Regions from separate parts of the Pseudomonas sp. MYb118 genome, predicted to be linked through region 4. Evidence: riboswitches for the same ligand, from Rfam matches in the RefSeq annotation. Region 4 holds a riboswitch; each other region holds the start of a gene.

Region 1 (7,655 bases), on a different contig from region 4:
ATTACCCCCACTACCTGGAGCACGCCTTGCGCTTGTTGCGCGTGGGCGGCCTGGCGGTGTTCGACAACACCTTGTGGAGCGGGCGGGTGCTCGAACAGGCCCCCGAGAGCGCAGACACCCGCGCCATCCAGGCGCTTAACCGTGCGTTGAAGAGTGATGCACGGGTGGATCTGTCGCTGTTGCCGCTGGGGGATGGGTTGACGCTTTGTCGTAAGCGTTAAATCACTGTCTGTGTGGATTGCCTCTGTGGGAGCGAGCCTGCTCGCGATTGCGGTGGTGAATGCACCGACGTCATCGCGAGCAGGCTCGCTCCCACAGGGAAGGATTGTGTAGCGGTCACTTGAGGGCAGACACCCGCCAAACCTTATTCCCCACATCATCAGCCACCAGCAGGTCGCCCTGGCGGTCGATCACCACGCCTACCGGCCGGCCCATGGCTTTCTCCTCGTCATTGAGGAAACCGGTGAGCACATCGACCGGTGCGCCATTGGGCTTGCCGGCGCTGAAGGGCACGAAGATCACCTTGTAGCCGCTGTGTGGCTTGCGGTTCCACGAGCCGTGCTGGCCGATGAACGCGCCTTCCTTGAATTGCGCCGGCAACGTGTTGCCCTCGGCGAAGGTCAGGCCCAGTGAGGCGGTGTGCGGGCCCACTGCGTAATCCGGGGCGATGGCCCTGGCGACCAGGTCGGGGTTTTGCGGCTCGACGCGTACGTCGATGTGTTGGCCGTAGTAACTGAACGGCCAGCCATAAAAACCGCCATCCTTGACCGAGGTGATGTAGTCCGGCACCAGGTCGCTGCCGATTTCATCGCGCTCATTGACCGCGGTCCACAGGGCGCCGCTGTTTGGCTCCCACGCCAGGCCGTTGGGGTTGCGCAGGCCTGAGGCGAAGATCCGGTGACTGCCGCTGGCGCGGTCCACTTCCCAGATCGCCGCGCGGCCCTGTTCCTTGTCCATGCCGTTTTCGGCGACGTTGCTGTTGGAGCCCACCGTGACGTACAGCTTGCTGCCGTCCGGGCTTGCAATGACGTTCTTGGTCCAGTGGTGGTTCAGGGTGCCGCCGGGCAGATCCAGGACTTTGGTGGGCGCTGACTTGATCGTCGTGTCGCCCTCCTTGTAGTGAAAGCGCAGCAGGCTGTCGGTGTCGGCGACGTACAGATCATTGCCGACCAGGGTCATGCCAAACGGTGAGTTGAGGTTTTCCAGGAACACCGTGCGGGTTTCGGCGACGCCATCGTGGTCCTTGTCGCGCAGCAGGGTGATGCGGTTCGCGCTGGGTACGCCGGCGCCGGCGCGGCCCATGACCTTCTTGGTGATCCAGCCCTTGATACCCTTGCTGTCGTCAGGCTTGGGCGGTGCGTTGGTTTCGGCGACCAGCACATCGCCATTGGGCAGCACGTACAGCCAGCGCGGATGATCGAGACCATCGGCGAACGCGGCCACCTGGGTGCCGGGCGCCGCCGTGGGCCTGGCACCGGCCGGCCAGCCGATGGCCGGGGCGATGTTCATCGTCGGGAACAGGGTTTTGTTCGGTGGCGGCAATTGCGGCGCCGGGCCGGTGCCGTCGGAGACTTGCAGGGTGGAGGTTTCACCGCAGGCGGCGAGCCCTGCGGCGAAGGCGATGACAAGAACGGGCGGGAGCTTGCGCATGCTGATCTTCCTGTGAAGGCACCTGATCAGTAGAGAAGCGCAAGCCCGCGATGGTTCAACCGGTCAGCCGCGGGCTTCCTTGAACAGCACGGCGATGCCGGGATGGTAGTTGCCGGCTTCGTTGCGCAACTTGCGGTAGGCGTAGGGGAAGTACCAGGCCACGGCACAGGAGTGTTCCTTTTGCAGGTCATCGACCATGTCCTGCAACTCTTCCGGCGTGGCGCCGTGCTGGGCCTTTTGCGGTGCGACGAACAGGCAGCCCAGTTTCAGGTCGCTGGTGTAGCTGATGCGCTTGGCATCGCTGGTGATCTCCGCCAGCGCCTGGGTCAGGTTCAGGCTGTTGACCCGCGGCCAGCGCTGGGTCGCTTGCAGGTAGACGCGTGTTTCGCTGGAGGCGATGAACAGGTCGGCGCGCGCGTTGCGTTCGCCTTCTTCGATTTGCTTGCGGGTCTGGGTGTCTTGCAGGGTGACCATCTCGGCCATCCAGGCGGCGGCCGCGAGCAGGCCCAGGTTGGCTTTTTCGTCGTGCCAGTAAGGCGTGTCGTTATCGCCACGCACGGCGTTGTAGCGGTCGATACAGTCAAACCAGCGTTCCAGCAGCGGGCGCAGGAATTCCAGTCGCGGATTGCTGATGTTCATGCCTTGCATGGGACTCACCCTTGTTCTTGTGATGTTGGGTTTATGGCTCTTTGATATCACTGTTGAAAGTGTGGCACAAGATTGGCGTCATTTTATTGATCGACGGCAGTGATTCGTCTGTTGGCGCCCCCGGCTTTAATTGACGCTCCACCCCCAACCCTCTAACCTTCGCGGCTTGTTTCAGGTGCTCTGTGACCGCGGTCGACAGAGTGAAACAGGGAAGCCGGTGAGTGCGTGCACGATCCCGGCGCTGCCCCCGCAACGGTAAATGAGTGAAAGCTGTGTTTTGAGCCACTGTGTCGCAACCGACATGGGAAGGTGCGCAGCCAGGCGTGAGGCCGCTCATGAGCCCGGAGACCGGCCTGATTCAATCCAGCGGCATCACGGTGGGCGATGCCGGGCTTCCTGCCTTCTATTCTTGTGCCTGCCCGCCGTTTTTCAGCTTCAACGGAGAGCTCCCCCATGACTGATTCCCCTGATCGTGACGACCGCCATCTAGCGCGCATGCAGCGCAAAAAGGCCGTGATCGACGAACGCATCGCCAACTCGCCCAACGAATGCGGCCTGCTGCTGGTGCTGACCGGCAATGGCAAAGGCAAAAGCAGCTCGGCTTTCGGCATGCTTGCCCGCTCCATGGGCCACGGCATGCAGTGCGGCGTGGTGCAGTTCATCAAGGGGCGCAACAGCACCGGTGAAGAATTGTTCTTCCGCCGTTTCCCGGAGCAGGTGCGTTTCCACGTGATGGGCGAGGGCTTCACCTGGGAAACCCAGGACCGCCAGCGCGACATCGCGGCTGCCGAAGCGGCATGGGCGGTGTCCCGTGAACTGCTCAGCGATCCTTCGATCGGTCTGGTGGTGCTGGACGAGTTGAACATCGCCCTCAAGCACGGCTACCTCGACCTCGATCAAGTGCTCAGCGATTTGCAGGCGCGCCCGCCGATGCAGCACGTGGTGGTGACCGGCCGTGGCGCCAAGCCGGAAATGATCGAGCTGGCCGACACCGTTACCGAAATGGGCATGGTCAAGCACGCCTTCCAGGCCGGTATCAAAGCGCAGAAGGGCGTCGAACTGTGAGTGAGCCACGTCATTGCCCGGCGGTATTGATTGCCGCGCCGGCCTCCGGTCAGGGCAAGACCACCGTCACCGCCGCCCTGGCCAGGTTGCACCGCAACCAGGGGCGCAAGGTGCGCGTCTTCAAGTGCGGTCCTGATTTTCTCGATCCGATGATCCTCGAGCGCGCCAGCGGCGCGCCGGTGTATCAGTTGGACATGTGGATGGTCGGCGAGCAGGAAAGTCGACGCCTGTTGTGGGAAGCCGCTGCCGAAGCGGACCTGATTCTCATCGAAGGGGTCATGGGCCTGTTCGACGGCACACCGTCCAGCGCTGACCTGGCGCGGCACTTCGGTGTGCCGGTGCTCGGGGTGATTGACGGCACGGCCATGGCGCAGACTTTTGGTGCCCTGGCGCTGGGTCTGGCCCGTTACCAACCGGACTTGCCGTTCGCCGGTGTCCTGGCCAACCGTGTCGGCACCCTGCGCCATGCCCAATTGCTCGAAGGCAGCCTGACCGAAGGTTTGCGCTGGTATGGCGCGTTGTCCCGGGAAACCGCGATCGAGTTGCCGAGCCGCCACCTGGGCCTGGTCCAGGCCAGCGAATTGAACGATCTGGACCTGCGTCTCGATGCCGCGGCCGATGCCCTGGCCAGCAGTTGCGAAGTCGCGCTGCCACCGGCCGTGACATTTGCTGCACCCGAGGTGATTGCCGTCGAGCCTTTGCTGAGCGGCGTACGTATTGCCGTGGCGCGCGACGAAGCCTTCGCGTTCACCTATGGCGCCAGCCTCGACCTGTTGCGGGCGATGGGCGCCGAGCTGGCATTCTTCTCGCCGATTCGCGATTCGCAACTGCCGCCAGCCGACAGCCTGTATCTGCCGGGCGGTTACCCGGAACTGCATCACGTGGCGCTGGCGCAGAACACGTCGATGCTCGAAGCGATCCGTGCTCACCATGCCGCCGGCAAACCCTTGCTGGCCGAGTGCGGCGGCATGCTCTACCTGCTCGATTCGCTGACCGACGTCGAGGGCACTCGCGCCGACCTGGTGGGGCTGCTGGCGGGGGATGCGGTGATGCAAAAACGCCTGGCGGCGCTGGCGTTGCAGGCGGTTGAATTGCCGGAAGGCTCACTGCGTGGGCACACCTATCACCATTCGCTGACCACCACCGAACTGACCCCGATTGCCCGTGGCCTGAGCCCGAACGGTGGGCGCGGCGCGGAGGCGGTTTATCGGCAGGGGCGGATGACGGCTTCTTATGTGCATTTTTATTTTCCGTCGAATCCGGTGGCGATTGCTGCTTTGTTTGCGCCAGACCTTGAGGACGCTATCGCGAGCAAGCTCGCTCCTACAGGGGGTGAGTGTTCTGGTGTGGGAGCGGGCTTGCCCGCGATAGGGCCATGACCGACAACGCCTTCTCCGAGGCCGAACGCGCAGCGGTGTACCGTGCCATCGCCGAACGCCGCGACATGCGCCACTTCACTGGCGGCACCGTCGAGCCCGAGCAACTGCGGCGCCTGCTCGAAGCCGCGCACCAGGCGCCGAGCGTCGGCCTGATGCAGCCCTGGCGGTTCATCCGCATCAGCGACCGCCGCCTGCGCGGGCAGATCCAGGCGCTGGTCGAGGAAGAACGCATGCGCACGGCCGAGGCCCTCGGCGAGCGCAGTGACGAGTTCATGAAGTTGAAAGTCGAAGGTATCAACGATTGCGCCGAGGTTCTGGTCGCGGCGTTGATGGACGACCGTGAGCGGCATATTTTCGGGCGTCGCACCTTGCCGGAAATGGACATGGCGTCATTGTCCTGCGCGATCCAGAACCTGTGGCTGGCGTCCCGTGCCGAAGGGCTCGGCATGGGCTGGGTGTCGTTGTTCGAGCCCCTGGCCCTGGCCGACCTGCTGGGCCTGCCCGCCGGGGCCAAGCCGCTGGCCGTGTTGTGCCTGGGGCCGGTCAAGGAATTCTATCCGGCGCCGATGCTGGTGCTCGAAGGGTGGGCGCAGGAGCGTCCGCTCAACGAATTGCTGTACGAAAATTATTGGGGAGTGAGTCAATGAGTGTGGCGTTGTTGAGTGTCGCCGCGGTTGCGCTGGATGCGCTGCTGGGTGAACCCAAACGCTGGCATCCGCTGGTGGCGTTCGGTCGTTTTGCCGATCGAATCGAACAACGTTTCAATGGCGGCGGGCGCGGTTGGCGCAGCCATGGCGTGACGGCCTGGGTGATTGCCGTGGTGCCACTGACGCTGCTCGCCACGGCGTTTTCCTGGGCGCCCTATGTGGGCTGGATATTCGAGATTCTGGCGCTGTATTGCGCCCTCGGCCTGCGCAGTCTCGGCGAGCACGTCGAGCCGGTCGCCAAGGCCTTGCGCAGTGACGATCTGGACCAGGCGCGCGAGCGTGTCGGTTACCTGGTCAGCCGGCAGACCAGCGAACTGGACCCGACCGAAGTGGCACGCGCTGCCACCGAGTCGGTCCTGGAAAACGGCAGCGATGCGGTGTTTGCCGCGCTGTTCTGGTTTGCCGTGGCCGGCGCGCCCGGCGTGGTGCTCTATCGCTTGAGCAACACGCTGGATGCGATGTGGGGCTATCGCAACGAACGCTTCGAGCGATTCGGCTGGGCGGCGGCCAAGATCGACGACGTGCTCAACTACATTCCTGCCCGGTTGGTGGCCTTGACCTACGCACTGCTGGGCAAAACCCGACTCGCCCTCAAGTGCTGGCGCACACAGGGCCCGACCTGGGACAGCCCGAACGCCGGCCCGGTCATGGCCGCAGGCGCCGGGGCGCTCGGTGTCGAGTTGGGCGGGGCGGCGATTTATCACGGGCAATTGCATCAACGCCCGCAACTGGGCGAAGGTGCACCGGCGGACGCCGACTCGATTGATCGAGGCTGGCAATTGGTCCAGCGCGGGGTATGGTTATGGCTGCTGATTCTGTGTGCGGGGGCTGAATTCTATGCTTGAACACGGTGGACGGTTGCGCAAGGCGGCGCTCGAATACGGCATTGCCGAAGCCGATTGGCTCGACCTGTCCAGCGGCCTCGCGCCGTGGCCATTCGCGGTCCCGGAGATTCCCCTGCGCGCCTGGGCGCGCCTGCCGGAAACCGATGACGGCCTGGAGCAGGCGGCCTGCGAGTATTACGGTGCCGCGCAGGTGTTGCCGGTGGCCGGTTCGCAAATGGCCATCCAGTTGCTGCCGCGCTTGCGCCGGGCCGGCAAGGTCGGTGTGTTGTCGCCTTGTTACGCCGAGCACGCCGAGGCCTGGCGCCGCAATGGCTATGTCGTGCGCGAGGTGGTGGAGCAGGAAGTCGATTTTTTCATCGACAACCTCGATGTGCTGGTGGTGGTCAATCCGAACAATCCGACCGGCCTGTGCCTGACGCCCACCCGCCTGCTGGAGTGGCATTCGCGCCTGGCCCAGCGTGGCGGCTGGCTGGTGGTGGACGAAGCGTTCATGGACAACACGCCACAGTTGAGCCTGGCGCCGTTTTCCCATCTGGTCGGCCTGGTGATCCTGCGTTCCTTCGGCAAGTTTTTTGGCCTGGCCGGCGTGCGTCTGGGCTTTGTCCTGGCCGAGCGCAAGTTGCTCAAGCTGCTCGCTGAACAGGTCGGTCCCTGGGCCGTCAGCGGGCCGACGCGGGTGCTCGGGCAGGCCTGTCTGCTGGATAGCCAGGCACACGCCCGTCAACGCGTACGCGCCGCCGCGGCGAGCGAGCGCCTGGTGGTGTTGCTGGAAAAACACGGCTTCAAACCCCAGGGCGGTTGTGCCCTGTTTCAATGGCTGAGCACCGAACACGCCGAAGCGCTGCATGAGTTCATGGCCCTGCGCGGCATTCTGCTGCGCCTGTTTTCCAACACCAGCAGCCTGCGGTTCGGCCTGCCCGGCGAAGAAGCCGACTGGCTGCGGCTCGACCAGGCGCTGGAAGCCTTCAACAGAGAAACCCGATGACCACGTTAATGGTGCAGGGCACCACGTCCGACGCCGGCAAAAGCACCCTGGTGACGGCGTTGTGCCGTTGGGCGACGCGCCAGGGTGTGGGTGTCGTACCGTTCAAACCGCAGAACATGGCGCTCAACAGTGCGGTGACCGCCGACGGTGGCGAGATCGGTCGCGCGCAAGCCGTGCAGGCCCAGGCGGCTTACCTCGACCCGCACACCGACATGAACCCGGTGCTGCTCAAGCCCAACAGCGACACCGGCGCCCAGGTGATCATTCACGGGCGCGCGGTCACGACGATGAACGCGGTCGCCTACCACGACTACAAGGCCATCGCCATGCAGGCAGTGCTGGCCTCGCACCAGCGCCTGAGTGCGGCGTATCCGCT
Region 2 (7,655 bases), on a different contig from region 4:
AGCCGAGGCTGACAGCGGTCTGTTCGCCACTCATCAGCGCATTCAGCCCGCGCGCCATCACGCGCAAGGCGACCAGCCCCAGCAGCACACAGATCGCTGGCACCCAGATGACGTTCCAACGCGCAGAGCCCAGGCCGCCGAGCATCCAGAACACCACCGAAGCTGCCGCGTGCTGATCGCCGGTGTACAGCAGCAGGTTGACCATCGCCATCAGCACGAATGACACCGCCACCCCGGCCAGCAGCAACCGGTCGCTGTCCAGGCGTCCACCGCGGCGAGCCACGGTGATCACCAGCAGCATGCTGCCCGCCGCACCGAGAAACGCCGCCAGCGGCAGACTGAACACGCCAAGAAACTCGCCCAGATAAAGGATCACCAGCACGGCCCCGAGCGCCGCACCGGAGCTGATGCCCAGCAGATGCGGATCGGCCAGGGGATTTCGGGTGACCGCTTGCAACGCCGTGCCCACCAGCGCCAGGCCGGCGCCGACCAAGGCGCCCAACAGCACCCGTGGCGCGCGAATCAGCCAGACGATGTGCGCCTGGTTCTGCGTCCATGACACCGGCACCTCCAGGCCCAGACGCTCAGCGACGATACCCGCCACCTTGCCCAACGGCACCCCTGCCGGCCCGAACGCCAGGGCCATGACGCACGACAACAGCAGAGCTGCGCTCAAGCCCACGATCAGCCAGCGGTAGCCGCCTGGGCCACGCACCCTGATCACGGCGCACGCCGCTCGAACAATTCGGGGTACAGGCCCGCCGCGATCTTCTCGATGGCCAGGGCGTTTTCAACCGCGGGCGTGACTTCCAGATAAGTCAGCACGATGAAGCGCTGCTCGCGAATGGCGCGCACATCCTTCAGCGCCGGCTGGTTGAGCAGGAAATCACGTTTCTGCTGCCAGCTACGCGGACCGTAATCGACAATGACGATGACCTCGGGGTCACGCTCGACCACACTTTCCCAGTTCACTTGCGTCCAGCTGGCGGACACATCGTCCATCACGTTGCGGCCACCGGCGCTTTCGATCAGCGCCTGGGGCATGCCCAGGCGTCCGGAAGTGGTCGGGCGATCTTCGCCGCTGTCGTACAAAAACACTGTTGGCGTGTGCTGCGCTTGCGCCACGGTCTGGCGTACCGAGTCGATGCGGCTGCGCATCTGTTCGACCTGCTTTTGCGCGGAGGCTTCGACCGAGAAAATCCGCCCCAGATTGCTCAGGTCGCGAAACAGGTCGTCGAGGCTGGCGCGCTTCTGCTGCATGATCCAGGAACAGGATTCGCTCAGCTCGTACACCGCAATGCCGAACGGCGCGAGGGTACTCGGCGTCACCGGGCCGCCCACGTGCATGCCGTAATTCCAGCCGGCGAAGAATAGTTCGGTGTCGGCGCTCAGCAGGGTTTCGATGGACGGGTAACGATTGGCCAGTTGCGGCACACCTTGCAGCGCCGTATCGACCCACGGATCGCGGTGTTTGCTTTTAGTGAAACCTGTGTAGCCGACAATCCGCTCACGCAGGCCAAGGTGCAGGAGCATCGCACTCATGTTGACGTCGTGCACCACCACCCGCTGCGGCGCCTTGGCGAAGGTGACGTCGCGATCACAACTGCGGATCGTCAAAGGGTATTCACTGGCCAGGCCAGGCAGCGCGAACGCCACCAGCAGCAGGCCGATCAGGTAACGGACATTCATCATCGGGTGATCCAGGTAATACGTGGATAAGGGTGCAACGGATGCCGGTCGACCAGCGCCTGGACGCCAAACACCTGCTCCAGGACAGCGCTCGTCAGCACTTGATCCGGCGTGCCGCTGGCAACGATCCGGCCGCCATCGACGACATACAGCCGGTCGCAGAAGGCGGCGGCCAGGTTGAGGTCATGGAAGCTGGCGAGAATGCTCAGGCCCAGGCCGCGCAAGTGCTGCAACAACTCCAGTTGATAACGTGGGTCGAGGTGGTTGGTTGGCTCGTCGAGGATCAGCAGTTGCGGCTCTTGAACCAGGGCACGGGCCAGCAGCACACGCTGCTTCTCGCCGCCGGACAGTGTCGCGAAGGCATGCTCGGCGCAGCTTGCCAGGCCGACTTGATCCAGCGCCCGGGCGATCAGTCGGGCATCGTGCGGCGTGTCGCCGTCGAACAGGCCCTTGTGTGGCGTGCGTCCCATGCTCACCACATCGCGTACGCTCAAGCCGAACTCCTGGGGAAACTCCTGCAACACCACGGCGATGCGTTGCGCGCACCAGCGTGCCGGGCGTTGCCAGACATCGTCGCCGTCCAGGCGCACCTGCCCTTCATCCGGCTCGGTCGAGCGATAGGCGCAGCGCAGCAGGCTGGTCTTGCCGCTACCATTGGGCCCGATCAGGCCGACGAACTCACCCTGCCCCACGTGCAGGCCCACCTCGCGCAGCAACCAGCGCGAGTCGATACGCCAGGCCAGGCCTTCGATGTCGAGCTTCGTCATGGGCGTGCCTCCAGAGTGCACCGGCCCAGGGCCGGTGCAATCGCATCAGAAGTTGTAGTCAGCCGTGACGAAGAACGAGCGCGGCTCGCCCAGGTACCACTGCCGTCCGTTGTTGCCGCTGGTGGTGGCGTACTGGCGATCGAACAGGTTGTTCAGTTGCACGCCCAGGGTCAGGTCCTTCTGCACATGCCAGTCGAAGTTGGCATCGACCACCGTGTAGCTCGGCACCTCGATCGTGTTGGCGTTGTCGCCATAACGGCTGTCGACATAACGCGCCCCGGCGCCGGCACTGAACAGATCACCGAAGTCCTTGCTCAGCCACAGGTTGGCGGAACGGCGCGGCACGTTGACCGGCTGGTTGCCCTTGAAATCGCTGCTGCCACTGACAAAGTCGTCGTACTCGGCGCGCACCCAGGCGGCGTTGGCGGACAGTTGCACGTCGTAGGGCAGGCGCAGTTCGAGCGTCGCCTCGATGCCGTCCGACGACTGCTGGCCCACCTGTTGTTGCACGGTCGGGTTGAGAGGATCGGTGCTCAGCAGCTTCTTCTTGACGATGTGATAGGCGGCCAACGTCCATTCGCCACGGCCTTCCGGCAGCAATTGCTTGATGCCGACTTCGGTCTGCTTGGCCGTGCTCAGGTCCCACTGTTGCTGCGCCGCGCTGAGAGTCAGCAGGTTGCTCACGCCTTCGGTACTGGTGGCGTACTGGCCGTACACCGACAGGTCTTCGGTCAGGGCGAACACCAGGCCCGCACGCCAGTTGTCGCCGGACAGGCTGCGATCACTGCGGGTACCGGCCAGCAGGTCGTCGCGGTCGAGGTGCACCTGATCGCGGCGCGCACCGGTAATCAACGACAGTTGCTCGGTCAACTGCGTGCGGTTCTCGGCGAACAGCGAGAACTGCTTGGCCTGGTTGGCTTCGCGGGAGCGGTAAGGATCGGTGCTGACGTACTCGCCACCGCCCGAGCCGGACAGCGGCACGGTATCGGTGTAGACGTTGCCGAAATCGTGTTTGCGCACGAAGCGGATCGAATTGTAATCGGCGCCGACCACGGTCTGGCTGTCCAGGCCGAACAGCGAATGCTTGAGGGTGAACGACTGACGATCGCCGATCTGTTCCTGGGTCTGCTTGATGCTGATGAAGCTGCTGCGCCGCACCTGATCACCTGGCAGCCAGGTGTAGGTTTCGGCATTGCGCCAGCGCCTTTGCGTCTTGAGGAAATACAGCTGGTTGCTGGCGCTCAGGTTGTCGCTGATCACCCAGTCGGTCACCAGGCGCGTGGACTGGTCGTTGTAATGCACCGTGGCGTTATCGACGTTGTAGTTGTGATCGCGCAGGTGCTCGCTGAAGTGGCCATTGACCAGTGGCGTACCGAAATACTGCTGCGGGTCCTGGTCGCCGTAGTCGTGGCTGAAGGTGAAGCTCAGGTCATCGCTGGCCTGCCAGCGCAGCGAACCACTGATGGCGATGCTTTCGGAGTCGCCGCGATCGACCCAGCCATTGCTGGCCAGTTGATTGAGGTTCAGGCGATAACTCAGGGTGTCGGTCAGCGAGCCGCCGCTGTCCAGCGCGGCTTGACGGCGGTCATCGGAACCGTAGCCCAGGCGCACATGATTACGCACTTCGCCCTCGAACGGTTTCTTCGGCACCACGTTCACCACGGCGCCGGTCGCGCCCTCGCCGTACAGCACCGAAGCCGGGCCGCGCAGGATGTCGATGCGCTCGACCGACCAGGTGTCCACCGGGAACGTCACGGTGCCGGCACCGACGTACAGGCGTGTGCCGTCATAGAGTTGCATGGTCGAACTGTGCCCGGTGAAACCCCGCGCCGACAACGCCGTGCCGCCGTTGCCAGGGGTGCCGATGTTGGTGATGCCCGGGGAGCGGGTGACCGCATCCTGCACGGTCGCGTTGTTGCGCTTGAGGATCTGCTCGGAGCTGATGCTGGTCACGCTGGCCGGGGTTTCCAGCGGCGTCAGGTTGAGGCGCGAGCCACTGGTACTCGGCGTCAACAGGTCCGGTGGGGGTGTTTGCTCGGCGGTACCGGTAATCGCGGTAGCGGGCAGCGCCAGGGATTTGTCTTCGTCCGCCGCCAGGGTTGGAGCAGAGAGAAACACGCACGGGACAAGGCTTGCACGCAGCCAGGTGCCTTGCAGGGAATGGATCAGGGAATTACGGGACATGTCGTTCCACTTGAAGCAGGAATGAATGAATCCCGGAGGGAATAACGCATAGGGAATCGCAGGCGAGCGCGCCCACGGAACCGGCCTGCGCCCGCCCACCGCGGGTTTGCCAAACGATGCTTCAGGCCGGTCTCCGGGCTCGCGAGGGTCATGAACCATTCACCTTCCCATGCCGAGGCACAGTGGTCTGTCGAATGCTTCGCTCGCATACCGTTGCGGGGGCAGCGCCGGACTGATCATCGAAAAAATGACGAACCGGCTTCCCGTTTCACCCCATGCACGGCGGCATGGGACACCTGAAACAGGCGCGCAGGGGACCATTAAAATGACATCAGGTCAAGGAATCGACCGGGATTTTCTGGCGGTTCTTGATTTCAGACATGGCGCATGAGCACGCGGCCTGTATTGCCAGTTACCTGGTGTGGCGGCATACCGGGATTTATCACGCTCAACGGGTGAGCGTTTTCCGAGGATGTTCGGCTTTCGGAGGTGAAGAAACTTCGGGGGCGGGAGTGATCGTTGAGCTCTGCCGGTGGAGCGCTTTTTTGTGCTGTGCTTCAGGGCCTCATCGCGAGCAGGCTCGCTCCCACAATGGTTTGTGTTGATTCAAAGATATCAATCACACAACAAATCCACTGTGGGAGCGAGCCTGCTCGCGATGGGGCCCGCAAGAACAACTCACCCCTCAATCAGAACCCCATACTGAAACTCACCGTCATCGCATGGTCCTTGCTCTCGCTCGACAACTGCCCCGAATAACCAATCCCCAACTTCCCGCTTTCGCTGATCCGGAAATCCACCCCCGCTTCAACCACCGCGGCATCCTTGGCAATCGGTACCCCCTGGGTGCTGAACGAGGCGCCGCCGTCAATGAAGGTCAGGTCGGCATCAGGTTTGGTGTCGCCGAAGGCATGGCGCCAGCCTATCGAAGCACGCGGCGTGAACTCGCCGCCGCTGTCGAGCTTGATCACCTTGCCCGCACGCAGGCCCACGGTGGAGAACGTGATGTCCTGGTCGGCATCGGCCTTCAGTCGCCCTACCCCGCCTTTTTCCTTGGCGGTGTCGCTGTCGTAGTTGACATAGGAGAGACCGGCGAACGGTTCCAGGGCGATACCACCGGCTTCGATGGCATAACCGACTTCACCGAAGACCTGAGCGCTGCGGGCATCGTAGTGGGCTTTCAGGCGGTCGTTATAGGCGCCGACGCTGACGTCGCGCTTGCTCTCGATGTCATGCCAGCTATAGGCCGCACCGAGGCGCACGGCCAGGGCGTCGAACTGTGAGCTGAGATACGCGGCCAGGTGGTAGCTCTCCACCGTGGCATCGGAGCGGCGGTCGCTGGCGTCGATGTCGCTACGGGTGTAACCGGCGGCCATGCCGACGCGCCATTGATCATCGAGCTGCTTGTCGGTGCCGAGCATGAAACCGCTGAGGTTGCGGTCCAGGCTGGCGCTGTTGCTGTCGCCGTCGGACTCGCCCCAGGCTCCAAGTGCACGGGCCCAGCCGACCATCTCGCCGTGACAACCGCTGCTGCTCAGCTGGTTGTCACTGGGTGCCAGCGCGCGGCGCGGGTCGTCTGCGCGAGAGCACGACGGCTGGCGCATACGGTCGTTGACCGCGTCGCGAATGTAGCGCGAGTCCTCGAGGATCGTGCTCGCGGTACTGGCGTGGATTTCCCCGGACAGACTGTCGTAGGCCGCGCGGGCACTGGCGGTGTCGAGGTTGAGGATTTCATTGCGCAGGGTGTCCCCGGCGGGACCATTGCGCAACAGGGCCGAGGCCACGCGGCGCTGGTTGCCGGTGACGGCGACATCCTCGAAGGTGTTGTCGTTACGGCTGACGGCCAGGGTCACCTGATTGGCGTCGTACAGCAAGGACGCGTCGTAGAACGCGTAATCCGGCAGATCGGTGGTGGCAAAGGTGCCGTTGATACCGCCGCCCGCCGTGATCAGCGAGTACACGGCATTGTCGGTGAACGGCGCCAGGCTGTTGACTTGCAGGCCGCCGCCGAGCGTGGCACTGCCGCCAATCACCAACGGCGTGGCGCCGGGCGAGCTGACCGTCAGTGCCAGCACACCATCGCTGGCGTTGGTCAGATTGCCGGTTACGCCAAGGTTTCCGGCCTGGGCGCCGGACGCGACCACACCGTGGTTGACCACCGAGCCGACACTGCCGTTACCGCTGAGACCCGCGCCATTGGCCACGGTCACAGGCGCCGCCAGCGTCGCCGAAGCGTCAGGACTGCCGACCTGCAACACGCCCTGCTCCACCGCCACCGTGCCGCCGAACGGCTGGTTACCGGTCAACAACAGGGTGCCGTTGCCGCGCTTGGCCAGGGTGCCGGCGCCGCTGAGCAGGCCATTGAACTGACCGTCGATATTCTGCTGGAACACCAGCAGCGCATTGTCGAGGATGTTGCCTTGCAGGCTGCTGCTGTTACCGATCAGCGTACCGCCACTGACCGTGGTACCACCGCTGTAGGTGTTAGCGCCGCTCAAGACCAGCGTACCGCTGTCGAGTTTTTCGATACCGCCGCTGCCCACCAGCGGGGCGGCGATTTCCGTACTCACATCGGCGTTGACCCGCACCGCCGCCAGGCTGCCATCCGCAGCGTTGACCGGGGTCAGGCTACCGCCAGCACCTGGCACCAGGCTGTAGCCACTGTCGAGAAATTGCAGGCCGGTGAAGTTCTGGTTGCCCACCACCGTGACCGTGCCGCCGCCCAATCCGCCAAAGATCGCGAACCGGCCGCTGGAGCCCTGGGCCACGGTACCGGTTGGGTCGGTCCAGTTGGTGTCGGGTCCCCATTCGCCGCTGCCGCCCTCGATGGTGCCGTCCGGATTGGTCTTGCCGCCGTTCCAGAACTGCACCTCGCCCGGTGCGCTTTGCACCAACAGGTTGACCTGATTGGCCAGCGCCGTTTGCAGGGTCAGGTTACCGATGGGCACGGGCAGGCTGCCGTAGGCCAGGCCATTGTCGGTGAGCGTGCCGCCGTAGCGGAACAGTTGATAGACC
Region 3 (7,655 bases), 490 kb from region 4:
CAGCATCGGCATGGTGGCGGTGACGTTGGCGGTGATTTTGTGTGTGGCGGGGGCGAAGCGGTTTTCCAGATAGCCGGGCCCAGATACGTTTCCTGCGGATCCGCACTTAAGCCCGACCTCCGTCGCCGATGCACGTGCTGTACACGCCTGATCAGCGGATGACCCCGAAGCTGCGCAGCTTCCTGGATTTTTGTGTGCAAGCCTTCGGCAGGACACCGCCCCTGTAGGAGCGAGCAGGTCATGTGACAGTAATTATTTTGTCATGATATCAATTTGGTACTGCAAGATTTTTCCCGTATGTTGCCGCTCATTGTTCGATACAGCGCTACGGAAAGCCCGCATGACCGCAAAGCCTTCAACCATGACCAAGCAAGTTACCTACCTGGGCCACGAGATTTTTGTCGAGACATTCGGCCCTGTCACTGCACGCCCTCGCGATACCGGCGGCCTGCAAACCCATCACACCACGAAAGTTTCCGTCTGGTTCGACGGTAAAGAACTGGAAGAGGCGCGCGAGACCCCTTCGCTGCTGTTCGTGTCGCGCGAAGACGCGGCTGAGCTGGGCTTCGAAATCGGGCAGATGATCGTCGATCAACGCCGCGAATCCGTTATGTCCAGCCCGATCATATTCAAGATGCCTCGATTGGCGCTCTCGTTACTGCGCGACTGAGAGACCGGACTTCGCTCGGCGACTGCGCTGAGCAGGGTCACTTCGCCTGGCGAGGATCGTCCGCCGCATCAATGTATTTGAGGCCCAACGGTCCGATCCCGTAGACCTGAGTGACATACTCCCCGGACTTCGCCCAATGGAAATGCGGCGTATTGCCCGGCAGCACGACCACACTCCCGGGCCCATACGCCACCAGTTTGTCAGCGTCGAAGGTCGTGCCCTGGCCAATGTAGAACACGCCTGAAATCACTGTGTAGATACGATCTTCAGGATGGGTATGCGGCATCAGCTTCAAGCCGTCCGGCACTTTCACCCGTACCACGTAGGGCCCCGGCTGGCTTGGGTTGCCGACGATCACCGCGAGTTTCGCCGCGCCGGGAAAGGCCGCGAAACCCTGCCATTGCACGTCTTCATTGCGTATCGACGAATATTGTTTGTTGTCCAGCGCGGCGGACCAGGCCGGGGCAGCGAGGGCGGCGCCGGCCGCGATGAGCAATGCGCCGATGGCGCGACGTGAGCCGGAGTTATTCATGTGTGCGTTCCCTGATGACGGTCGCAGGGCACGGCCTGCGAACTGGAACGCGATGATATTTTTCCGCGGGACGCGAATAAATCACGTCCCGGGCACTTCAGTTCTTACACGGCGTAACAGGCTAGCGCGGGTTGAGCCGCAGGATGGAAAAATTCAGCGCGGCCGCCACGCACAGCCACACCAGGTAGGGAAACAGAATCAACCCGGTGATGATGTCCAGGCGCAGCGCCATGACCACCATGGCCGCGACCACCAGCCACAACACCACCAGTATCACCATCCCCGCCAGCACGTGATGGGCGCCGAAGAACACCGGCGTCCACAGCGTATTGAGCGCAATCTGCGCTGCCCACAGCGCCAGCACCGTCTGGCTGCCCGGAATGAGGGTCAGGCGATAGCCCGCCCAGGCCAGCAGCAGGTAGATGAGTGTCCACGCCACGGGAAAGACCCAGTTGGGCGGTGTGAAGCCAGGCTTGACCAGTGAGCGATACCACTCGCCCGGCTTGAACAGCATACCGGTGCTGGCCGCGGCCGCGCAGGCCAGGAGGAAGATGAAGAAGTTCGTGGTCATGGTCGCTTCCTGTCTCGGTTCATTTTCAACTTGGACGTGCCTTGCCCCGTTAAAAGTTCACCCCGCCGAGGGTGAAAAAAACCACGTTCCCCCTTGGCGGCCCGATCGACTACCATACGCCGCCGGTTCCCGAAGGGGACTAACAGGGAATCCGTAGCGCCGCACCTGGCGCCAATCGGAACTGCCCCCGCAACTGTAGGTGCCGAGCCTGCTCCAAGTTGGCCACTGGATCTGATCCGGGAAGGCTGGAGCCTGGCGACGACGCATCAGTCAGGAGACCTGCCGGCCAAGCAAATCACTGACCGGCGGGGTGTCCGGGGAGGACATCTTTGCCGACCGGCCTTGCCCTGCCTTAGCGCAGCGTTCGATGGTGTGTTTCCAGACCCGTACCGCGCCCGTTCAACGTACGGTTCAAATGGAGATTGCCTCATGCTGTTGCCCCGCCTTACCGCGCTGTTCGCCGGCCTGGGTCTGTGTGCCCTGGCGCAAGCCGCCCCTACGCAATACCCGCTGACGATTGACAACTGCGGCACTCCCCTCACGTTCGCGCACGCCCCCACCCGCACCGTGACCATCGGCCAGGCCGGCACCGAGATGCTTTATGGCCTGGGCCTGGGTGACAAAGTGGCGGCCACCTCGCTGTGGTTCAACGACGTGCTGCGGGCGTACAAGGCACAGAACGACAAGGTCGAACGCCTGGCCAATAACGAGCCGAGTTTTGAAGCGGTGATCGGCAAGCGTCCGGAACTGGTGACCGTGGAATTCGAGTGGATGGTCGGCCCGCAAGGCGCCGTGGGCACCCGCGAACAGTTTCATGAACTGAAGATCCCGACCTACCTGCTGCCGTCCGATTGCGAAGGCAAGGACAACCTGGTCGGCGCCGACGGCACCCGCCTGGAGCCATTCCGCATCGACACCCTCTACAAGAGCATCGAGCAACTGGCGCAGATTTTCGACGTGCAGGCACGGGGCGAACAATGGGTTGGCGAGCTCAAGGCCAAGCTGGCCGCTTCGGTGGCCAAGGTGCAGAACAAAGGCGTGAAAAAGGCCAGCGCGCTGGTGTGGTTCTCCAGCACCGACATGAACGTCGACCCGTTCGTGGCCGGGCACAAGGGCATTCCGGACTTCATGCTCAGCACCCTGGGCATTCGCAACGTGGTCGAATCCGACGAAGAATGGCCGACCGTGGGCTGGGAAACCATCGCCAAGGCCAACCCGACGTTCCTGGTGATCGCGCGTATGGACCGCCGCCGTTTCCCCGCCGATGACCATGAGAAGAAACTGGCATTCCTGCGCAGCGACCCGGTCACCCGCAACATGGACGCGGTGAAAAACAACCGCATCATCATCCTCGACGCCATGGCCCTGCAGGCCAGCGCACGGATGTTCGAGGGACTTGAACAAATGGCCAGCGCCATCGACGGCTTCGACCTGCCGAAATGACTGCGCTCCTGATTCGAACCCTGCTGGCATTGGCCCTGCTGTTACTGGCGGTACTCGCCGGGGTGGCCATTGGCGAAACGGCCATCGAGCCGAGCGTGGTGTTCCAGGTGCTGGCCAACAAACTGTGGGATGCCGGTTATGTCCTGAACCCCATCGACGAAGGCATCGTCTGGAACTATCGCCTGACCCGCGCCCTGGTGGCGGCTGCGTGCGGTGCGGGGCTGGCGACTTGCGGGGTGATTCTGCAGTCGTTGCTGCGCAATCCGTTGGCCGACCCGTACTTGCTGGGCATCAGCGCCGGGGCATCGACCGGCGCGGTGCTGGTGGCGCTGCTGGGTGTCGGGGCCGGGTTGCTGACGTTGTCGACGGGGGCATTTGTCGGGGCGATGGCGGCGTTTGCGCTGGTGGTGGCGTTGGCGCGGGTCAGCGGCTCTTCCAGTGGCACCGGGCAGATTATCCTGGCGGGCATCGCCGGGTCGCAGTTGTTCAATGCGCTGACGGCGTTTCTGATTACCAAATCGGCCAGTTCCGAACAGGCCCGCGGCATTCTGTTCTGGCTGCTGGGCAATCTCAGTGGCGTGCGCTGGCCGTCGGTGTGGCTGGCCGTACCGGTGGCGATCGCCGGGCTGGTCGTGTGCCTGTGGCATCGCCGGGCGCTGGATGCGTTCACCTTTGGCGTGGATTCGGCGGCATCGCTGGGTATTGCGGTGCAGCGTGTACAACTGGTGTTGATCGGCTGCGCGGCGCTGGTCACGGCGGTGATGGTGTCTATCGTCGGCTCGATTGGTTTTGTCGGGCTGGTGATTCCACACGCCGCGCGGTTGATGCTGGGTACCGGGCATTCGCGCCTGTTACCGGTCAGTGCCCTGGGTGGCGCGTTGTTTTTGATCGCGGCGGATGTGTTGTCGCGCACCCTGATCAAGGGTCAGGTGATTCCGGTAGGGGTGATTACTGCGCTGGTGGGCGCGCCGGTGTTCGCCCTGATTCTGATCGGCCGGAGGAATGCTCGATGAGTGTGTTGAGTTGTTCCAACCTGGGTTTTCGCGTGCGCGATGCGGTGCTGCTCCAGAGTATCGACCTTGAAGTGCAGCGCGGCGAAACCCTGGGCATCGTCGGGCCCAATGGGTCGGGAAAATCCACCTTGCTCAAGCTGCTCGCCGGTTTGCGCGCGCCGGCCAGCGGTGAAGTGCGGCTGGGTGGTCGGCGACTGGGCGAGTTGTCGCGCCGCAGCATCGCCCAGCAACTGGCAGTGGTGGAACAACAGGCGGACACCGACGAGGCCATTCGCGTGTTCGATGCCGTCGCGCTGGGGCGCACGCCCTGGTTGTCGGCCTTGAACCCGTGGTCCGGCGAGGACGATGCCATCGTCCATCAGGCTTTGCAGGATGTCGATGCGACGCACCTGGGCAAGCGCACCTGGCGCAGCCTGTCCGGCGGTGAGCGCCAGCGCGTGCACATCGCCCGCGCCCTCGCCCAGCGTCCGCAGATCCTGTTGCTGGATGAGCCGACCAATCATCTGGATATCCAGCATCAACTGGCAATTCTCAAGGGCGTGCAGTCATTGCCGGTGACGACCCTGATCGCCCTGCATGACCTCAATCAGGCGCTGACCTGTGATCGCCTGGCAGTGCTCGACCGGGGACGGCTGGTGGCACTCGGCAAGCCGCTTGAGGTGCTGACGCCGCAACGCTTGCAGGACACCTTTGGCGTGCAGGCGCATTACCTGACAGACCCCTTCGACGGTACGCAGATCCTGCGCTTGCGGTCTAACTGATGCAGCGCCGATGCATGTGGGTGGTTTGCCAGACCGGATCGGTTTCGACATCGACGATCTCGAAGCCCTGACGAGTCCAGAAATCAATCGCGCCGGGGAGAAACGGATGCGTGTGCAGGTACATCACCTGCACACCTTGCGCCGGGGCCAATGCCGCCAGGGCGGCGTACAACTCGGCGGCCAGCCCCACGCGACGGAACTCGGGCAGGACGAACAGGCGCACCACCTCGACCACGTTCAGGCCCTGGTAATCCAGTTGGGGGAAACGGGCGTCGTAAGGCAGGTAGCCGATTGCGCCCACGATCCGGCCAGCCTGGCGCGCCAGCAGGAACCGACCGTCGCCGTGCAGGTAGGTGGCTTCGAAATGCCCCAGGTCAGCGGGCATGCCGGCGGCGCTGAGCTTGGGGTACAGCTCGGCACGGGCCTGCAGGACAAAGGCCAGGACCTCGGGGATTTCAGCGACGGTAACGCCGTGGATGGAGGGGCGATGGTTCATGCGCAAATGATGTTGACCGATACAGCCACCCACAATACCAGACCCCACCACCCCTGTAGGAGCGAGCTTGCTCGCGATGCAAGCCCAGACACCACGGGTGTGTCAGGTTTCCCGCGTCATCGTTGACGACCATCGCGAGCAGGCTCGCTCCCACGGGGTTTTGTGTACGCCGTGGTATTTGTGCAGGGTGCAGATCTCTGTGGGAGCGAGCCTGCTCGCGATGCAAGTCCAGACACCACGGGGTGTCAGGTTTTCCGCGTCATCGTTGACGATCATCGCGAGCAAGCTCGCTCCTACAGAAGGCAAGCCCAGGCACCATGGGGCATCAGGTTTCCCGCGTCATCGTTGAAGACCTTCGCGAGCAGGCTCGCTCCCACAGAAGGGGGCGTAAGCGACACGGGTCAACGAATGAACGCCGCCAGATCCGCATTCAACTTGTCGATCGCCACCTTGAAATCCTGGGTGCTGATTTTTTCGCTTTCGTTGGACAGTTGCGTACCGAAGACCTTGCGCACGACCTTGGCCACGGTCTGGTTGGTTTTTGCGTCGATGAATTCGGCCTCGATGAACAGGTTGGTGTCCTGGTCGCGGTAGCCGGTGGCGGCCTGGGTGGCGCCGACCACGGCGGCGATGGGCACCACTTCATACCATTTCATGCCTTCGTTGGAGGCACTCACGCCGGTGATCGCGGCGCGCAGGATCAGCGCTTTGGAGCCCGCCGGCGGGGTGCTGCCGACCACGCGATATTTCTGCCCGAGCGTGCCCTTGGCCTTGCTGGTCATGTAGCTCTGCAATTCATCGAGGGTCTGACGGTTCACCCGCTCATTGGGTTTGGGCGCCGGATACAGCTCCAGCCGGTTGAACACCACCGTGTCATAGGCATTGGGATTCCACGATGGAATCACCCAGCGCATGGCCTTCTCGCCACTGTTGGTGGTCACTTCACTGAGGTTGTTGTAATTGGGAAGGAACCCGGAATACTCATTTCGTTCGGTGACTTTCGAGGTGCAACCGCTGAGCAACAGCACGGCGAGCGAGGCGCCGACGAGCAGGTTTCGCGATAGGTTCATAGTGGTCATGCTCCTGGAAAAACACGGTTTTCTTGGGAAAACGGGGTGCGGCTGCAGGCCTGCGCTCAAACACTCAACCCGAAGCGTGCGCGACGTCGCCGCAGTAAAGATCGGCATTGCCGTCCGAAGGCGCGCTGCGCACGACAATCGAATACGCCCCGCTCATCAACTCAGCCAGCGGGACCGGCGCACTTCGATAGAAGCTCCAGCCCTTGGTGCCGGCATCGCTTTTGCTGTTGACCTGATCGTTCATTGCAAACGCCACCGCCCCCGGCTGCTGGCAACTGCCCTTGTTGATGAAGCTATAGAGCTTGGGCGGCAGGATGGTCCCGGTGGGCACGCCGGTGATGTAGAAACTCAAGTTGGTGGTGGCCCCCATGTCGGTCAGGGTCACCCTGCCGATCTGGCCGGCATTCCTCGGTGTGCCCTTCAATGCCACGCTCACCGAATCGCTGGAGGAATGGGTGCACCCCAACACACTCGCAGCGACCAGCATAACGGCCAGTGCTGTACCTGGATTCATGACAACCTCCTGCGACATCACCAATGGGTTTCATTGACCGCTGAGTGCCTCGGCCATCTGGCCGTACAAAGGCATCGTCAGCACGTTCTGATCGACTTTGACGCTCAGCGGCTTCGGCGATTTGCCCAACTGAGACAATGGCGTCACGCTGTAGCCAGCCTGGATATTGGCCGCGCCATCGGTCCTGGCATGGCCGATGATCCACACGTAGGGCGTCGGTGCTGGCAGAAGACCCATGCCGGCGGGCACCGCTCCGGTCCACCCCGGCGGCGTCACCAGGAACCGCCCGGAAGGGCTGTCGGTGGTGCGCCAGCCCGGCGAAGCGAAGAGGTCGCTCCACATATCGAGCATCGGCAGCAGGTAGACACGCCCGTCGGAACTGGGTGCCGCGACCACCAGCGGCTCCTTGGTCAAGTCCAGCCAGGCGATCGAATACAACGTGTCGAGGTGCGAACGCGCCCCACCCTTGAAATCGGTCGATGGATAATCCGGCATGCGGACAAAGGTGTTCATCGGCCCATTGGCCGCATCAGTACTGGCAAATTCTTCCCGGGTGACATCCCCGCTCAGCAACGG
Region 4 (7,655 bases):
GTACATCACTGACCCGAATTATCGCGGCCAGGCCACGCCTTTGTTGGCGATGCCGGGACAGAACGACGATGTCGGCAGCGTCCTGAGCCTGTGGCACGACTACCGCGACAAACGCAACGAATACGAAGCCCTGCGCCGTGACAGCTACGCCGACCTGCCGGCGCCGAGCTGGTCGACCCTGTGGGCAGGCAACGACAACGCGCTGTTGAGCATCTTCCGCCATTTCGACAGCGCCGCCGTGACCAAGGGCCTGATCGGCGAAGTGCCACAGACGATGTGGTTGTTCGACTATCCGCTGCTGGAGCGCACCTATTACCAGCTGGCGGTGAACTTCGACGTGTTCGGCAACGTGTCCCACCAGGCGCAGACGCGCCTGTACTTCGATTTGATCCGAAACGGCGCCGAGCTGAACTTCCTGCGTCTGATGCCGGCCGATTCGCGCGAGGGTTACCTCGACGACTGGTACCAGAACAGCGGCAAGATCAAGATGTGGATGGACTACGAGGACATCGACGACGACAAGCCCACGGCGCTGAAACTCGATGCCAAGGACCCCAAGTACGATTTCGCCCAGCAATTGCTGGTGCGTTATGGCGAGCTGAACGCTAAGCCGGACCCGATCAACCGCTGCGACGGCGCCTATTGCTCGCGTCCCAACATCGACCCCGAGCTGCAGAGTGCCGAACAGGTATTGAGCCGCCTGACCTCGCGTCCGGCCGCCGGGCTGAAAGTCATCGACCAGTTGCCGGAAGCCACCATGCTGCGCATCGAGACCAGTCATGGCAAACGCGAGGTCTACAGCCTGCTGCGCAACCGCGCCCATAGCAACGTGGCGTTCCTGCTCGGCGAGTCGCTGCGCTATCAGCCGGGCCTGGATACCCTGACGATCTTCCCGGGCGTGCTCAGCAGCTACCCGAACTTCATGTTCAACATTCCCGCCGCCCAGGTGCCGGCATTTGTCGAGGCCATGGAAAACGCCAAGGACGCCAATCGTTTCGAGAAAATCGTCGAACGTTGGGGCATCCGCCGCAGTCATCCGCAATTCTGGTTCTATTTCCATGATCTGAGCCAGTACCTGCACGAGACCGACCCGGTGGAAGAGGGCGTGCTGGACATGAATCGCTACGAGAATCTTTGATCGACTTTTGCCGGGGCGGTGGTGTCGGATTTCATAGACACTGCCAAACCTCTGTGGGAGCGAGCCTGCTCGCGATGGGTTATCTGTGACATCGGTGTCGACTGACACACCATCGCGAGCAGGCTCGCTCCCACAGAGGCTCAGCCGGAGAGCCCATCAATGTTGATTTCGGTACAGGCCCTGCGCGCCCTCGCGGCCTGGATGGTGGTCTGCCACCACTTCATGCAGATTTTCTTCGACTTCAAGGCCCGAGGCCCGATTGGCCAGTTGTTCATCGACAAGGGCGCGGTGGGTGTCGATGTGTTCTTTGTCATCAGCGGCCTGGTGATCTTCCTGTCCACCCAGGGCAAGTCGCTGCCGCCGGGGCGTTTCCTGCTGTATTCGATTGTTTCGCATCGTGCCGGCGTACTGGCTGTACACGGCGCTGATGGCGCTGCTGGTGGTGTTCGCCCAGCCGGTGTTGCCGGACCAGACGGTCGACTGGTCGCATTTCCTCTTGTCCCTGCTGTTTATCCCGACGCAGAACCCCGGCGGCTACGGGATCTATCCGACGCTGAACGTTGGCTGGACACTCAACTACGAAATGCTGTTCTACCTGCTGTTCGCCTGGGCGCTGCTGTTCCGCCGGCAATGGCGGCTGCTGATCGTCGCCGCGCTGCTGTTCGCCGTGTGCCAGGCATGGACCGGCTACGGCTGGATCAGCGGGTTCTACCGCTCGGACATCGTCTACGAGTTCCTGCTGGGCATGGCCATCGGCATGATGTACCGCAGGGGCTGGATCAAGCCGGGCTTGAGTCTGCCGCTGCTGGGCATCGGCGTTGCGCTGCTGGCGATCTACTACCTGCCACCGAACCCGCGGTTTTTCGCCTGGGGCCTGCCCAGTGCGGTGCTGGTCATGGCGTGCATGGCGCTGGAACGCTTCTTCGAGAAGCGTCGGTTGCTGAAATGGCTCGGCGACTGTTCCTACTCGGTGTACCTGATGCACGTGCTGGTGTTGTCAGCGGGAGGTTTTATCGCACAACGTTACGGGGTAAACCCCTACGTGATGTTCGCGGTGTGCGTGGCAGCGATTGCCGTGGGGTCGTGGGCAAGTTACGAATGGGTGGAAAAATGCAGCTATCGGTGGCTAAAACAGCGGATCGACGGCCTACAGCGAGAGGAAAATGACGGTAGTCTTTCCCGACAAAAATACTAGGACTTTGTACGGCGCGATGATTGGCGTAAACTGCGCCCAAGCCTGTGAGGAGTTTCCATGACTGCTATTACTATCACCGACGCCGCCCACGATTACCTGGCCGATCTGCTCTCCAAGCAGAACACCCCGGGCATCGGCATCCGCGTCTTCATCACCCAGCCTGGCACCCAATACGCCGAGACCTGCATTGCCTATTGCAAGCCGGGCGAGGAAAAACCCGAAGACACCGCGCTGGGGCTGAAAAGCTTCACCGCCTACATCGACTCGTTCAGCGAAGCGTTCCTCGATGACGCCGTGGTCGACTACGCTACCGATCGCATGGGCGGCCAACTGACCATCAAGGCGCCCAACGCCAAGGTGCCGATGGTCAACGCCGACAGCCCGATCAACGAGCGCATCAACTACTACCTGCAAACCGAGATCAACCCGGGGCTGGCCAGCCACGGCGGCCAGGTCAGCCTGATCGACGTGGTCGAGGACGGCATCGCCGTGCTGCAATTCGGCGGCGGCTGCCAGGGCTGCGGCCAGGCCGACGTGACCTTGAAGGAAGGCATCGAGCGCACCTTGCTCGAGCGCATCCCCGAGCTCAAGGGCGTTCGCGACGTGACCGACCACACGCAGAAAGAAAACGCCTACTACTAAGGTGTTCGCTGCGGCATGAAAAAACGGCGCCCCGTGAGCGCCGTTTTTTTATGGGTGAAATTCGAGGGCCCCATCGCGGGCAAGCCCGCTCCCACATTGGATGGGTGAACGCAGGCCTATTGTGGGAGCGAGCCTGCTCGCGAGATGTTCTCAAGGGCGATACAAATGCGCATGCCCAGCCCGATACAACGACGACTCACTGAACTGCTCACTGCCCAGCACCCGCCCAACCAGGATCAACGCCGTACGCCGAAACCCCTTGGCCTCGACCTTCGCCGCGATGTCCTCGATCGTCCCCACCACCCAGTCCTGATCCGGCCAGGTCGCCCGGTGAACCACCGCAATCGGACAATCTGCGCCGTAGTGCGGTAACAGCTCGGCGAGGATCTTCGGCAAATGCTTGACCCCCAGATGAATCGCCATGGTCGCCCCATGCTGTGCCAGGCTGGCCAGTTCCTCACCGGCGGGCATTGCCGTCTTGTCGGCGTAGCGGGTCAGGATCACGCTCTGCGACACATCCGGCAGGGTCAGTTCGGCGCCCAGCAAGGCCGCGCAGGCCGCCGTCGCGGTTACGCCAGGAACGATCTCGAACGGGATATCCAGCTCACGCAGGTAGCGAATCTGCTCGCCAATCGCGCCATACAGCGAAGGATCGCCAGAGTGCACCCGCGCCACGTCCTGGCCCTCGGCATGGGCGGCCTTGATCAGCTCGATGATCTGTTCCAGGTGCAGTTCGGCGCTGTTGACCACCTGTTCGGCGCTGTGGCCCTCCAGCACGGCGGCGGGCACCAGGGAGCCGGCGTAGATGATCACCGGGCAGCTGCGGATCAGCCGCTGGCCTTTGACGGTGATCAGTTCCGGGTCGCCGGGGCCGGCGCCAATGAAGTAGACGGTCATCGTCGTTTCCTGTCAGAAAAGGGAGCAGGGCAACGCTTCAGATGAAGATTGCTCATGATCGAGGGTGGGGATTATCGGGGTTTTACGTGGTACAGGCCAATGCCAGGGTGGCCTGGGCGTATTTTTGTCGCGTGATCAGCAGGGAGGCGGGCGTGCCGGCCAGTCGTTCGGCGAGGGCCAGAGCGGCGCTTTCGGCGACGCCGTAGCAGCCGGTGCGTTCGAACGCGATTTGCGAATGATGACTGAGCCTGGGCTCAAAGACCGCCAATTGTTCGCTGCTGAAATACGTCAGCGGCAGTTGCAGCTGCGCGGCCAATTCGAGCAGGCCCGGTTCTTCACGCTTGAGGTCGATGCTGGCCAGGGCCTTGACCTGCCCGAGGCCGATCTGATGCGCCTGGAGCGCCTGGTCGAGCAGGGCCCGCAGCGTGCTGGCCGGGCAGCCGCGCTGACAGCCCAGGCCGACCACCAGGGTCGGCGCTGTGCTTGGATCGGTCATGCGTGGTATTGGCCATCGCTCTTGCGGCGGAACAACCAGGCGCTGATCAGGCCCAGGGCCAGCCAGAACGCCACGTTGGTCAGTTGCGAAGCGATCTTGAACTGCGCTTCCAGGGCTTCTGGTGCGAGCATCGAATGCACTTCCGGCTGCGGCGCGCCAATCACATGCGGCACAGCGATGATTGCCAGGCCCAGCAGCTTCATCAGCCAATGCCGACCAAATGCGACCAGGGCAATACCGACGGCGGTGGAGGCGGCTGTGCCGATCCACCACATTTGCCGCTGCGCCAGATCCGCTGCAGCGGTGCCTGGCAATTCCGGCGGCAAACCGAGGGTCGGGGCGAGGACGAAGGTGGCATAACCGGCCAGGCCCCAGAGCAGGCCCTGGGAAGTCTTGGTCGGTGCGCGCAGGGTGTAGAGGCCCGCGAGCATCAGGGCGAAACCGACTGCAACCACCAGATTGCCACCGGTGGTGGACAGCACGCGCTGCCAGCCGTCTTCGGGCTCCCAGGCTTCGGCATCGTGGCTGTGGGCGGCGGTGCCGGCGGCGTGTTCGTGGACTTCGACGGCGGCAGGTTCGGATTTTTCGTAGGTCTCGGCCTGCAGAATCAGCGGCGAAACCCAAAAGCTTTGCAGCAGGGTCAGCAGCAGGGCGGCCAGCAGGCCGGAAAACCCTGCGGTTTGCGCGATACGCTTGATCATGTCGTCAGGTCTCAATGGCACGGGAACGCGGCGCTGTGACGGGTATCGTGGGCAGCGTTGTGCACCGCCTCGATGTGCGAGAAACCGGCGAAGTAGACCAGGCACGCGCCCAGGATCGACGCGCAGACGGCGGCGGTCAGGCGTTGGGTCAGGGTGGTCGTGGTGGTGCTGGCGGATGTGTGGCCGGTGCTGCTGATGATCGACATGGCGCTTCCCTCTGTTCTGTCAGGGTGACGGGAGCGCATGCAGGGACCCTGCGTATCGGGCACGCAGAGGTTCGAACAGCGCCCGCCCACCGCGGGTTTGTTGTTTTCGTGATCGTAACGTCACGTTGTGTTGCGGGCCGGTCTCCGGGCTCACGAGGGGCTTGGACCAGAGCCCGAACCTGCAAGAATCGCCTTCCCATGCCGGTGGCCGGCACAGTGGCTGTGATTCTTCGCTCGCTTACCGTTGCGGGGGCAGCACCGGACTGACATGGCCTTGAGTAAAGCACATGATTCACCGGTTTCCCGTTTCACCCTGTGAAGGGCACCCGTAACAAAGTGTGTAGGAGAGCATGGGGCGGCTTTGCCGTCAATCGAGACCGCGTAGACCCCATCGCGGGCAAGCCCGCTCCTACAGTGGGTCTGCGTTCACCTCCCCCTGTAGGAGCGAGCTTGCTCGCGATGGCGTCCGACCTGCCAGCACAAGAATTTGACCCGCCCCAACACGATGCGTAGCCTTGTCCCCACGAGGTTCTTCGCCATTGGCGAAGCTAAGAAGGGAACGCGGTCGATGCCGCGGCTGCCCCCGCAACTGTGAACGGTGATGTTCGCTGCCACGCCACTGCAAACCCTGCACAACGGGTTCGCGGGAAGGCGCAGCGAATGCCGGGCCCATCGCCCGGCACACTGTCAGCCAGGAGACCTGCCTCGAAACAGATTCTCACTACAACCGGGCGGGGTGATCCGGTGGCGAAATGCTTGCGCGCACTTGGATTGCAGCGCTCGTCGTCCCGTATGCCCGCCACCTTGCCAAAGGGCATCCGATGAAAACACTGGCCAAACTCCCCGTCACCATCGTCACCGGCTTCCTCGGCTCGGGCAAGACCACCTTGCTGCGGCACATGCTCGACAACGCCGAAGGCCGGCGCATCGCGGTGATCGTTAACGAATTCGGCGAGCTGGGCATTGATGGCGAAATCCTCAAGCAATGCTCCATCGGCTGCACCGAGGAAGAAGCCGTGGGCCGCGTGTTCGAACTGGCCAACGGTTGCCTGTGCTGTACCGTCCAGGAGGAGTTCTTCCCGGTGATGCGCGAACTGGTAGCGCGCCGTGGCGATCTGGACCACATCCTCATCGAAACCAGCGGCCTGGCCTTGCCCAAACCGCTGGTGCAAGCCTTCCAGTGGCCGGAAATCCGCAGCGCCTGCACAGTTGATGCGGTGATCACCGTAGTCGACAGTCCGGCCGTGGCCGCCGGCACCTTTGCCGCATTCCCCGATCAAGTGGACGCCCAGCGCAAGCTCGATCCGAACCTGGATCACGAGTCGCCGCTGCACGAACTGTTCGCCGACCAACTGGCCAGCGCCGACCTGGTGATCCTCAACAAGGCTGACCTGATCAACGCCGAAGACCTGGCTCGTGTGCGCCAGGAAGTCGCCGAGGAACTGCCGCCAGCGGTGAAGATCATCGAAGCCAGCAGCGGTCGTCTGCCGCTGGATGTGCTGATCGGCCTGGGCGCCGGTTCTGAGGAGCACATCGACAGCCGCCACAGCCACCACGATCACCACCACGAAGGTGAGGACGATCACGACCACGACGCGTTCGACTCCATCTCCATCGAGCTGCCCCAGGCCGACGAAAGCCTGTTGCTCGATGCGCTGACCCAGTTGGTGGTGCAGCACGACATCCTGCGGGTCAAGGGTTTCGCGGCGATCCCGAACAAGCCGATGCGCCTGCTGATCCAGGGCGTGGGCACGCGTTTCGACAAGCACTTCGACCGTAAGTGGAACAGCGACGAAGCGCGCACCACGCGCCTGGTGCTGATCGGCCAGGAGCTGGACGCGGCGAAACTCGAAGCGCAGCTGCGCGCCGCGCTCAGCGTTTAACCCATGCACCTGCTCAGGACCCAGCCCGGCGGTTTCGTGTCGGATGACAACATTGCCGACCTTGGACAAACCCCCGCTGAGCTGGTGATCCTGTGCAGCGGCGACTCGAGCCTGGCCTTGCTCGCCGAAGCAGCGCAGCAACTGCCCGACGACTACCCCAGCGTGCGCCTGGCCAACCCGATGCAGGTGCAGAATCACGCCTCGGTCGACCTGTATGTCGACGAGGTGCTGCGCCATGCCAAGGTCATCCTGATCTCGTTGCATGGTGGCATTGCCTATTGGCGCTATGGCGTCGAGCAAATGATCGAGCTGTCGCGCCGGGGCGTGCAATTGATTCTGGTGCCAGGCGATGACCGTCCCGATCCCGAACTCAGTGACCTGAGCACGGTTGCTGCTCCAGACCGAGACCGGCTCTGGCATTACCTGCGCCAGGGCGGCATGGCCAACGCGCTGGACCTGTTTCGCTGCCTGGCCAATCGCTGGCTGGGCCGTGATTA

The links. Region 4 has a riboswitch for cobalamin ahead of ABVN20_RS24050 (CbtB-domain containing protein). Riboswitches for the same ligand answer to the same signal wherever they lie in the genome.
Region 1: another riboswitch for cobalamin. It lies ahead of cobO (cob(I)yrinic acid a,c-diamide adenosyltransferase); the one in region 4 lies ahead of ABVN20_RS24050 (CbtB-domain containing protein).
Region 2: another riboswitch for cobalamin. It lies ahead of ABVN20_RS04655 (TonB-dependent receptor); the one in region 4 lies ahead of ABVN20_RS24050 (CbtB-domain containing protein).
Region 3: another riboswitch for cobalamin. It lies ahead of ABVN20_RS25985 (ABC transporter substrate-binding protein); the one in region 4 lies ahead of ABVN20_RS24050 (CbtB-domain containing protein).

What each region holds. Positions count from the first base shown of each region.
Region 1 covers NZ_JBFRXN010000001.1:97,318-104,972, forward strand. The annotation lists gene ABVN20_RS00490 (O-methyltransferase) at 1-221, shown strand, start outside; gene ABVN20_RS00495 (sorbosone dehydrogenase family protein) at 337-1,650, opposite strand; gene ABVN20_RS00500 (hypothetical protein) at 1,714-2,298, opposite strand; cobalamin riboswitch at 2,455-2,670, shown strand; gene cobO (cob(I)yrinic acid a,c-diamide adenosyltransferase) at 2,752-3,363, shown strand; gene ABVN20_RS00510 (cobyrinate a,c-diamide synthase) at 3,360-4,742, shown strand; gene bluB (5,6-dimethylbenzimidazole synthase) at 4,739-5,389, shown strand; gene cbiB (adenosylcobinamide-phosphate synthase CbiB) at 5,386-6,294, shown strand; gene cobD (threonine-phosphate decarboxylase CobD) at 6,287-7,279, shown strand; gene ABVN20_RS00530 (cobyric acid synthase) at 7,276-7,655, shown strand, end outside.
Region 2 covers NZ_JBFRXN010000001.1:986,593-994,247, reverse strand. The annotation lists gene ABVN20_RS04670 (FecCD family ABC transporter permease) at 1-721, opposite strand, end outside; gene ABVN20_RS04665 (ABC transporter substrate-binding protein) at 721-1,704, opposite strand; gene ABVN20_RS04660 (ABC transporter ATP-binding protein) at 1,689-2,456, opposite strand; gene ABVN20_RS04655 (TonB-dependent receptor) at 2,502-4,640, opposite strand; cobalamin riboswitch at 4,747-4,955, opposite strand; gene ABVN20_RS04650 (autotransporter-associated beta strand repeat-containing protein) at 5,330-7,655, opposite strand, start outside.
Region 3 covers NZ_JBFRXN010000003.1:1,055,481-1,063,135, forward strand. The annotation lists gene ABVN20_RS25965 (DMT family transporter) at 1-73, shown strand, start outside; gene ABVN20_RS25970 (hypothetical protein) at 341-670, shown strand; gene ABVN20_RS25975 (cupin domain-containing protein) at 708-1,202, opposite strand; gene ABVN20_RS25980 (TspO/MBR family protein) at 1,324-1,773, opposite strand; cobalamin riboswitch at 1,880-2,075, shown strand; gene ABVN20_RS25985 (ABC transporter substrate-binding protein) at 2,203-3,216, shown strand; gene ABVN20_RS25990 (FecCD family ABC transporter permease) at 3,225-4,229, shown strand; gene ABVN20_RS25995 (ABC transporter ATP-binding protein) at 4,226-4,990, shown strand; gene ABVN20_RS26000 (GNAT family N-acetyltransferase) at 4,983-5,486, opposite strand; gene ABVN20_RS26005 (DUF3313 domain-containing protein) at 5,888-6,556, opposite strand; gene ABVN20_RS26010 (hypothetical protein) at 6,630-7,079, opposite strand; gene ABVN20_RS26015 (DUF1254 domain-containing protein) at 7,110-7,655, opposite strand, start outside.
Region 4 covers NZ_JBFRXN010000003.1:568,830-576,484, forward strand. The annotation lists gene ABVN20_RS24020 (fatty acid cis/trans isomerase) at 1-1,138, shown strand, start outside; partial or broken gene ABVN20_RS24025 (acyltransferase family protein) at 1,298-2,333, shown strand; gene nfuA (Fe-S biogenesis protein NfuA) at 2,391-2,975, shown strand; gene cobM (precorrin-4 C(11)-methyltransferase) at 3,126-3,872, opposite strand; gene ABVN20_RS24040 (cobalamin biosynthesis protein) at 3,955-4,368, opposite strand; gene ABVN20_RS24045 (CbtA family protein) at 4,365-5,069, opposite strand; gene ABVN20_RS24050 (CbtB-domain containing protein) at 5,081-5,275, opposite strand; cobalamin riboswitch at 5,393-5,620, opposite strand; cobalamin riboswitch at 5,785-5,998, shown strand; gene cobW (cobalamin biosynthesis protein CobW) at 6,097-7,158, shown strand; gene cobN (cobaltochelatase subunit CobN) at 7,162-7,655, shown strand, end outside.